Regions from separate parts of the Ensifer sp. ENS07 genome, predicted to be linked through region 1. Evidence: riboswitches for the same ligand, from Rfam matches in the RefSeq annotation. Region 1 holds a riboswitch; the other holds the start of a gene.
What was found. A riboswitch is a leader RNA that binds a small molecule or an ion and turns the genes downstream of it on or off. The one in region 1 is predicted to bind S-adenosylmethionine.
Positions count from the first base shown of each region.

Region 2: linked by a shared signal. The riboswitch ahead of metA (homoserine O-succinyltransferase) and the one ahead of IB277_RS17195 (O-succinylhomoserine sulfhydrylase) in region 1 are both predicted to bind S-adenosylmethionine.

Region 1 is NZ_JACVBE010000004.1:465,161-469,367, reverse strand. Features, by position in the region: gene IB277_RS17210 (transporter substrate-binding domain-containing protein) at 1-381, opposite strand, end outside; tRNA gene IB277_RS17205 (tRNA-Gly) at 526-600, opposite strand; gene IB277_RS17200 (2'-deoxycytidine 5'-triphosphate deaminase) at 682-1,779, opposite strand; SAM riboswitch at 1,854-1,932, shown strand; gene IB277_RS17195 (O-succinylhomoserine sulfhydrylase) at 1,977-3,161, shown strand; gene IB277_RS17190 (hypothetical protein) at 3,217-3,390, opposite strand; gene apaG (Co2+/Mg2+ efflux protein ApaG) at 3,389-3,781, shown strand; gene IB277_RS17180 (Hsp33 family molecular chaperone) at 3,840-4,207, opposite strand, start outside.
Region 2 is NZ_JACVBE010000010.1:238,586-242,792, reverse strand. Features, by position in the region: gene IB277_RS26375 (RidA family protein) at 1-90, shown strand, start outside; gene IB277_RS26370 (MoxR family ATPase) at 195-1,034, shown strand; gene IB277_RS26365 (NUDIX domain-containing protein) at 1,031-1,474, shown strand; SAM riboswitch at 1,717-1,794, shown strand; gene metA (homoserine O-succinyltransferase) at 1,856-2,782, shown strand; gene IB277_RS26355 (VWA domain-containing protein) at 2,789-3,973, shown strand.

The DNA.
Region 1 (4,207 bases):
GCGGGAAAAGCCAAAGCGTTGGCGCAGTTCCGGACCGACGGCGATACCGGCGGCCACCGCCTCGCCCTGCCCCTCTTCCAGTGCCGGCAGCAGCTCCGCATAGGTCACGGCCTGGATCTGGCATTTGGCCTCGATGTCGAGCTCGCGGCAGATCTCGCGCACGAGATCGACATGAAATCCCGAAAGCTTGCCGGACTGGTCGATGAAGTTGAACGGCGGAAAGTCCACCGTCGTCAGGAAACGCAGGCGCGCCAGGCCCGTGAGGTCGGGCTTGGCGATGCGTTCGCGCGCGTCGAACAGCAGCGGCAGATCCTTAGCCTCGGCCGCAAGCGGCGTCGCGATCAAGGATACGCAAAGGGCGAAAAAGGAAAGAACTTTCATGGGCAGCGGCCGGCACGTCTCATGTGGCAGGGGCGGCCCTTGGAACCGCGGTGATTCATCGAGCGGTAAAGTAACCGGCCGCAGCGCAGCTGACCATAGGCCGCCACGAGAACGCGGTTACACAAGGAACGGGACGAGAAAGAATGGAGCGGGTGATCGGGATCGAACCGACGACATCCAGCTTGGGAAGCTGGCGTTCTACCGCTGAACTACACCCGCGGCGCCTGCGAAACTTCCCGAACCGGGGCGATCTGTCAAGCACCCTTGCGCGGGATCGCGTAAGGGGCGCTGCAAAATCCCCTACTCGGCGCGGAAATGCTTCGAGAGCTTCAGGCCCTGCGCCTGGTAGTTGGAGCCGACGCCGAGGCCATAGAGACCATCCGGCCGTTCCAGCATGTGTTCGTAGATCAGGCGGCCGACGATCTGGCCGTGTTCGAGGATGAACGGCACCTCGTGGCTGCGCACTTCCAGCACGGCACGGCTGCCCGTGCCGCCGGCCGAGGCATGGCCGAAGCCCGGATCGAAGAAGCCGGCATAATGCACGCGAAACTCGCCGACCAGCGGATCGAACGGCGTCATCTCGGCCGCATAAAGCGGCGGAACATGCACCGCCTCGCGCGAGACGAGAATGTAGAACTCATCCGGATCGAGGATCAGTTCGTCGCGGCCGCGGCTGTAGAGTGGCTCCCAGAAATCGAAGATCGCGTGCTGCGCTTTCTTGTCGACGTCGATGACGGCGGTGTGATGCTTGCCGCGATAGCCGATCAGGCCTTCGGGCCCGGTGCCCTTCAGATCGATCGACAGCGCGATGCCGCCGCCGCTGACGTTCGGCTTGTCGCTCGCCACCAGCACGTCGCTCTCGTGCAGCGCCTGCAGTTCCTGCTCCGACAGAATAGACTGGCCCATGCGGAAGCGGATCTGCGACAGGCGCGAGCCTCGGCGCACGACGATCGGGAAGGTGCGCGGGCTGATTTCGAGATAGAGCGGACCGCTGTAGCCGGCCGGGATCTTGTCGAATTCCTGGGCGCGATCGGTGATGACGCGGGTGAAGATGTCGAGGCGACCGGTCGAGCTTTTCGGGTTGGCCGAGGCCGACATGCCCTCAGGCAGTTCCAGGCTTTCCATCAGCGGCACGATGTAGACGCAGCCCGTTTCCAGCACCGCGCCATCGGTCAGATCGACGACGTGCAGCTTCAGCCGGTCGAGCTTGTCGGCAACGAGGTGAGACGGGCCTGGCATGAAGCTTGCGCGGACGCGGAAAGCCTTCGAGCCTAGGCGCAGGTCGAGGCTTGCCGGCTGGATCTGATCGACATCCAGCGGCTTCTCGCTTTTGAGGCGTCCCGATTCTAACAGCGCGGCGATCGCGCGATCGGCCAAAATCCCAGTGTCGCGGCCCATTGCAGTCCTCTTTTCAGTTGCGAGACAAAACCAAACTCCGGGAATTGACGCAAGCGTACCCTGGCAGTATTGAAGCTTTATCCCGTGGTGATTTGGCCGGTCGGCTTGCAGCCACGTTAAACAAGTAGCTAAAAAGGCCGGGTGTCAAACCGGCCCTTCACGCGGCCGGTTTTTTTGTTTTTGAAAGTGACCGTCACATGAGCAAAAACTGGCGCCCCGCAACGCAACTGGTCCATGGCGGGACCACCCGTTCCCAGCACGGAGAGACCTCCGAGGCGATCTTCCTTACCCAGGGCTTTGTCTACGAGACGTCGGAAGCTGCGGAAGCTCGTTTCAAGGGCGAGACCGAAGGCTTCATCTACGCCCGCTACGGTAGCCCGACCAACGACATGTTTGAAAAGCGCATGTGCATGCTGGAAGGCGCCGAGGATGCGCGCGCCACGGCATCGGGCATGGCTGCCGTCACCGCCGCAATTCTCTGCCAGCTGAAGGCCGGCGACCACATCGTCGCCGCCCGCGCCCTCTTCGGCTCCTGCCGCTGGGTGGTCGAGACGCTGGCGCCGAAATACGGCATCGAGTGCACGCTGGTCGACGGACGCGACCTCGCCAACTGGGAAAAGGCGATCCAGAAGAACACCAAGGTCTTCTTCCTCGAAAGCCCGACCAACCCGACGCTCGAAGTCATCGACATTGCCGGCGTTGCCAAGCTCGCCAACCAGATCGGCGCCAAGGTCGTCGTCGACAACGTCTTTGCGACGCCGCTCTTCCAGAAGCCGCTGGAACTCGGCGCCCATATCGTCGTCTATTCCGCCACCAAGCATATCGACGGTCAGGGCCGTTGCCTCGGCGGTGTCGTGCTTTCCGACAAGGAATGGATCAACGAGCACCTGCACGACTACTTCCGCCACACCGGCCCGGCGATGTCGCCGTTCAACGCCTGGACGCTGCTGAAGGGCATCGAGACGCTGCCGCTACGCGTGCGTCAGCAGACGGAAACGGCCCGCCGCGTGGCCGACTTCCTGGCAGAACAGCCGCAGGTCGCCAAGGTCATCTATCCTGGCCGCAAGGATCATCCGCAGGCCGACATCATCGCCAAGCAGATGACCGGCGGATCGACGCTCGTCGCCTTCGAACTGAAGGGCGGCAAGGATGCAGCCTTCGCGCTGCAGAATGCGCTGGAGATCGTGCGCATCTCCAACAACCTCGGCGACAGCAAGAGCCTGATCACCCATCCGGGAACGACCACGCACAAGAACCTGACCGACGAGGCCCGCGAAGAGCTCGGCATTTCCGCTGGAACCGTGCGCTTCTCGGCCGGCATCGAGGACAGCGACGATGTGGTGGAAGATTTCGCCCGCGCGCTGAAGGCCGTGAAGTCCTGATTTTACGAAGACACGGCCGCCGTGATCAACGGCGGCCGACGCCGCTTGCCGGCCATCACGAGATGGTTTCCGGCGGCGCGGCGCCAAGGTGCCAGGCACGTTTCACCCGCTCGATCGCGTCAGCACGGCCATCCGTCCCATCATGGGATCGCACAATCTTGCCGTTATTCTTGACGAAACCATCTTGCTGTAGAATACCCTGAAAGACCTGAAGCAAGGTGATGCCCATGTATCGCGCTTTGACCCGCGACATAGAAGTTACGGTGGAGCCGTACTATCTCGAAGAGCAGTCGGATCCCGATGACGGCCGCTATGTCTGGGGCTATCGCATCGTCATCTCAAACCACTCGGACGCGTCCGTGCGGTTGATGACGCGCTACTGGCACATTACCGATGAGAACGGGCAAGTCGACGAGGTCAGCGGTCCGGGCGTCATCGGCGAGCAGCCGCTGCTCAATCCCGGCGATACCTATGAGTATTCGTCCGGATGCCCTCTGGATACGCCCTCAGGCGTCATGTTCGGCCACTACAGCATGGAATCGGAAGGCGGAGAGACCTTCAACGTTGCCATCCCCGCCTTCTCGCTCGATTCACCCGGGCTCGTGCGCACCCTGAACTGAAGCGCGTCCTTCGGACTAGCGTCGCTCTAAATCGCGGCCAGTCGGCCGGAAGCGCCCGCTACTGCGGGCGCACCTCGCTTGCTTCGAAGCGATAGGTCGTCGAGCAGAACTCGCAGGTCACCTTGACTTCGCCATCGTCGATGGTGCTTTCGAGGTCGTCCGTGCTCAGGTTGGACAACACCGACTGAAGCTTCTCGCGCGAGCAGCTGCAGCGGTCGTAGACCGCCTGCGGTTCGTAGACGCGGACGCCGCGCTCGTGGAACAGGCGATAGAGCAGCCGCTCGGTTCCGACCATCGGATCGGTCAACTCGTCCATGTCGATCGTTTCGACCATCACCTTGGCTTCGGCCCAGAGATCGTCGTCACCGAACGCGCTTTCACCATCATCACCATCACCGCCGGAAAGGTCGGGCTGGCGCATGCGTT
Region 2 (4,207 bases), on a different contig from region 1:
GAGATCCGCCCGGCCGCAACGATGATCGTCTGCGACCTGATCCGCCCGGAAATGCTGATCGAGATCGAGGTCACCGCGCTTCGCGGCTGACCCCCCTGATCGCGCCCACCCTCAAAACGATTCCGATTTAAGCCATTATGCGATAGTCCATAGGGCATGACTTCGCCTGACTTACGCTGAACCGGAAGACGCCCATGCAATTTCAAGGCACCGCCGACTATATCGCCGACAAGGACCTGATGATCGCCGTCAACGCCGCGATCCGGCTGGAGCGGCCGCTGCTGGTCAAGGGCGAGCCCGGCACCGGCAAGACCGAGCTTGCCCGCCAGATCGCCGCCGCCCTTGGCCTCGAACTCATCGAATGGAGCGTCAAGTCGACGACCAAGGCACAGCAAGGCCTCTATGAATATGACGCCGTGTCGCGGCTGCGCGACAGCCAGCTCGGCGACGAGCGTGTCAACGAGGTCCGGAACTATATCCGCAAGGGCAAGCTCTGGCAGGCCTTCGAGGCCGATCGCCGCGTGGTGCTTCTGATCGACGAGATAGACAAGGCCGACATCGAGTTTCCGAACGACCTGTTGCAGGAGCTCGACCGCATGGAATTCCATGTCTACGAGACCGGCGAGATGATCGGCGCGCGTCACCGGCCGATCGTCATCATCACCTCCAACAACGAGAAGGAGCTGCCGGACGCGTTTCTGCGCCGCTGCTTCTTCCACTATATCCGCTTCCCCGATGCAGACACGCTCGCCCGCATCGTCGAGGTGCATTATCCCGGCATCCGCAAGACGCTGCTTTCGGCGGCGCTCGCCGCCTTCTACGACATCCGCCAGGTGCCGGGGCTGAAGAAGAAGCCCTCCACGTCAGAGGCGCTCGACTGGATCCGCCTGCTCGTCGCCGACGAGGTCGATCCGGCCGACCTCAGGGCCGATGCCAAGACCATGTTGCCGAAGCTGCACGGTGCGCTCCTGAAGAACGAACAAGACGTGCACCTCTTCGAGCGCCTCGCCTTCATGGCCCGCCGCGACGGATGAGGCCGGACGCGCACAAGGTCCTGATCTACGCCACCTGGCAGGACCGCCTGCTGGTCTTCGACGAGCCGGATTTCCCAGAGATCGAGCTGCAGGTGCCCGGCGGTACGATGGAACCAGGCGAAAGCCCGGAGACATCGGCTCAGCGGGAATTCATCGAGGAAACCGGGCTGACGCCGCCGGAAGCACTCACCCATCTCGTCACGCAGGACTACCACTACCCGAAGGACGGCAGGACGATCTGTCATCGGCGGCACTACTTCCACATCGCCCTTGCCGGCGAGCAACGGCAGACCTGGATACATCAGGAAATGACGCCCTTTGGCGGCGGTGACCCGATTCGCTTTCGTTTCTTTTGGCTCGGTATCGATCAGGCTGACCGCCGGCTGGGTTATGGCATGCGGGATGCTCTAAGCCTGCTGCAGACCAGCCCCTCTCCCTGACCCTCTCCCCGCGGGCGGGGAGAGGGGACGAGGACGACGGCTGCCCCCAAGCCGAGACGTGCCGACAGCGAACCCGGCTGCCAAGATGGGCCGAACGGTCGCTGAGCTTAGCTCGTGGAACGATCGGGTGCGGCAAGGCCGCTTCTCCCCGCCAGCGGGGAGAAGGTCGCGGCAGCGGGATGAGGGGCAGCCGCCCCCTACGCGAATCGTTTTTCTTGACCCCCGCGGCCCACTCGCGCTATCAAATTCTCCGTGGTGATTTGGCCGGCCGGCTTGCAGCCACGTTAAACAAGTCGCTAAAGGGCCGAGGAAAGTTGGATTTCCGAGGACCGGTCGCGATCAATCGCCGCCGGTTTTTTTGTATTGATCGAGTGGAAGCCCATGCCCATCAAGATTCCCGATACGCTGCCCGCCTTCGAAACCCTCGCGCATGAGGGCGTGCGGGTGATGACCGAGACCGTGGCGATCCGTCAGGATATCCGCCCGCTCCAGATCGGGCTCCTGAACCTCATGCCGAACAAGATCAAGACAGAGATCCAGATGGCGCGCCTGATCGGCGCTTCGCCGCTGCAGGTGGAACTGTCGCTGGTGCGCATCGGCGCTCACCGCGCCAAGAACACCTCGGAAGATCACCTGCTCTCCTTCTACGAGACCTGGGAAGAAGTGCAGGGCCGCAAGTTCGACGGTTTCATCATCACCGGCGCCCCGGTCGAGACGCTCGAATACGAAGACGTCACCTATTGGGACGAGCTGAAGCGCATCCTCGACTGGACCGAGACCAACGTGCATTCGACGCTCAACGTCTGCTGGGGCGCGATGGCGGCAATCTATCACTTCCACGACGTGCCGAAGTATCCGCTGAAGGAAAAAGCCTTCGGCGTCTATCGTCACCAGAACCTCAACCGCTCCTCCGTCTATCTCAACGGCTTCTCCGACGATTTCGCCGTCCCCGTTTCGCGCTGGACCGAAGTGCGCCGCGCCGACATCGACAAGGTGCCGAGCCTCGAAATCCTGATGGAATCGAAGGAGATGGGCGTCTGCCTCGTGCACGAGAAAAAGGGCAACCGGCTCTACATGTTCAACCACGTGGAGTATGATTCGACCTCGCTGTCGGACGAATACTTCCGCGACGTGGATGCGGGCGTGCCGATCAAGATGCCGCACGACTACTTCCCGCACAACGATTCGACCCTGCCGCCGCAGAACCGCTGGCGCAGCCATGCACATCTCTTCTTCGGTAACTGGATCAACGAGATGTACCAGACGACGCCCTACGATCTCGCGGAGATCGGCACCGGGAAAAGCTGAGGTCAGATGTTCATTCCCTTCTTCCTCGAACTCAAGGCAGCGAAGGTCCCGGTCACGCTCCGGGAATTCCTGTCCTTGATCGAGGGGATGGAGGCGGGCATCGCCACCTTCGACGTCGAAGCCTTCTACTATCTTGCGCGCACGGCACTGGTGAAGGACGAACGCCATATCGACCGCTTCGACCGGGTGTTCCAGCACTGCTTTTCGGGTCTCGAAGCAGTCAACCCGATGGAAGCGAGCGAAGAGGCCACCATCCCCGAGGATTGGCTGCGCAAGCTCGCAGAGAAGCATCTGAGCGAGGAAGAAAAACGCCTGATCGAGGCACTCGGCGGCTTCGACAAGCTGATGGAGACCTTGCGCCAGCGGCTGCAGGAGCAAAAGGGCCGCCATCAGGGCGGCTCGAAATGGATCGGTACCGCCGGCACCTCGCCTTTCGGCGCCTATGGCTACAATCCCGAGGGTGTGCGGATCGGCCAGGACCAGTCGCGCCACCGCCGCGCCGTCAAGGTTTGGGACCGGCGCGAGTTCAAGGATTATGACGACACGATCGAGCTCGGCACGCGCAACATCAAAGTGGCCCTGAAGCGGCTCCGGCGCTGGGTGCGCCAGGGTGCCGCCGACGAACTCGACCTCTCCGGCACGATCCGCGCCACCGCCGAACACGGCTATCTCGACGTGGTGACGCGGCCGGAGCGCCGCAATGCGGTGAAGCTTCTGATGTTCTTCGATATCGGCGGATCGATGGACGATCATATCCGCATCGTCGAGGAGTTGTTTTCAGCGGCTCGCAGCGAGTTCCGCCATATGGAGCATTTCTACTTCCACAATTGCGTCTACGAGGGCCTGTGGAAGGACAATCGCCGCCGCCGTGTCGACATTACCCGTACGACGGAAGTGCTGCGCACCTACGGCGGCGACTATCGCGCCATCTTCGTCGGCGACGCTTCGATGAGCCCCTATGAAATCAGCCACCCCGGCGGCTCGGTGGAGCACTGGAACGACGAGGCGGGCGCCCTCTGGCTCTCTCGTCTGACGGCACATTTTCCGCGCTCCATCTGGCTCAATCCCGTGCCCGAACAGCACTGGGGCTATACCCAGTCGATCACGATGGTGAAGGGCCTGTTCGAGGGACGAATGTTCCCCTTGACGCTCGCCGGCCTGCAGGAGGCGACCAAGCAGCTGTCGCGCTGACATGTCTGCCGAGAGGTCGCTATAGCACCTTGAATAGCTGGATGTTTTTGCTCTCAGGCCGGAGACGGCGCCAGGCCGCATTTAGTATGATTTTCCGGTTGCCGTGCCTTTGGAAATGACGCAGGTTGCTGCGATCGCACCGTTGCATGTTTCCTTGGATCCTAACCGAGCCAAGGACAAAACATGCAGCAATTCAAAAGTGTACGGCGACCTTTGTGCGTCTGGGGAGACGCG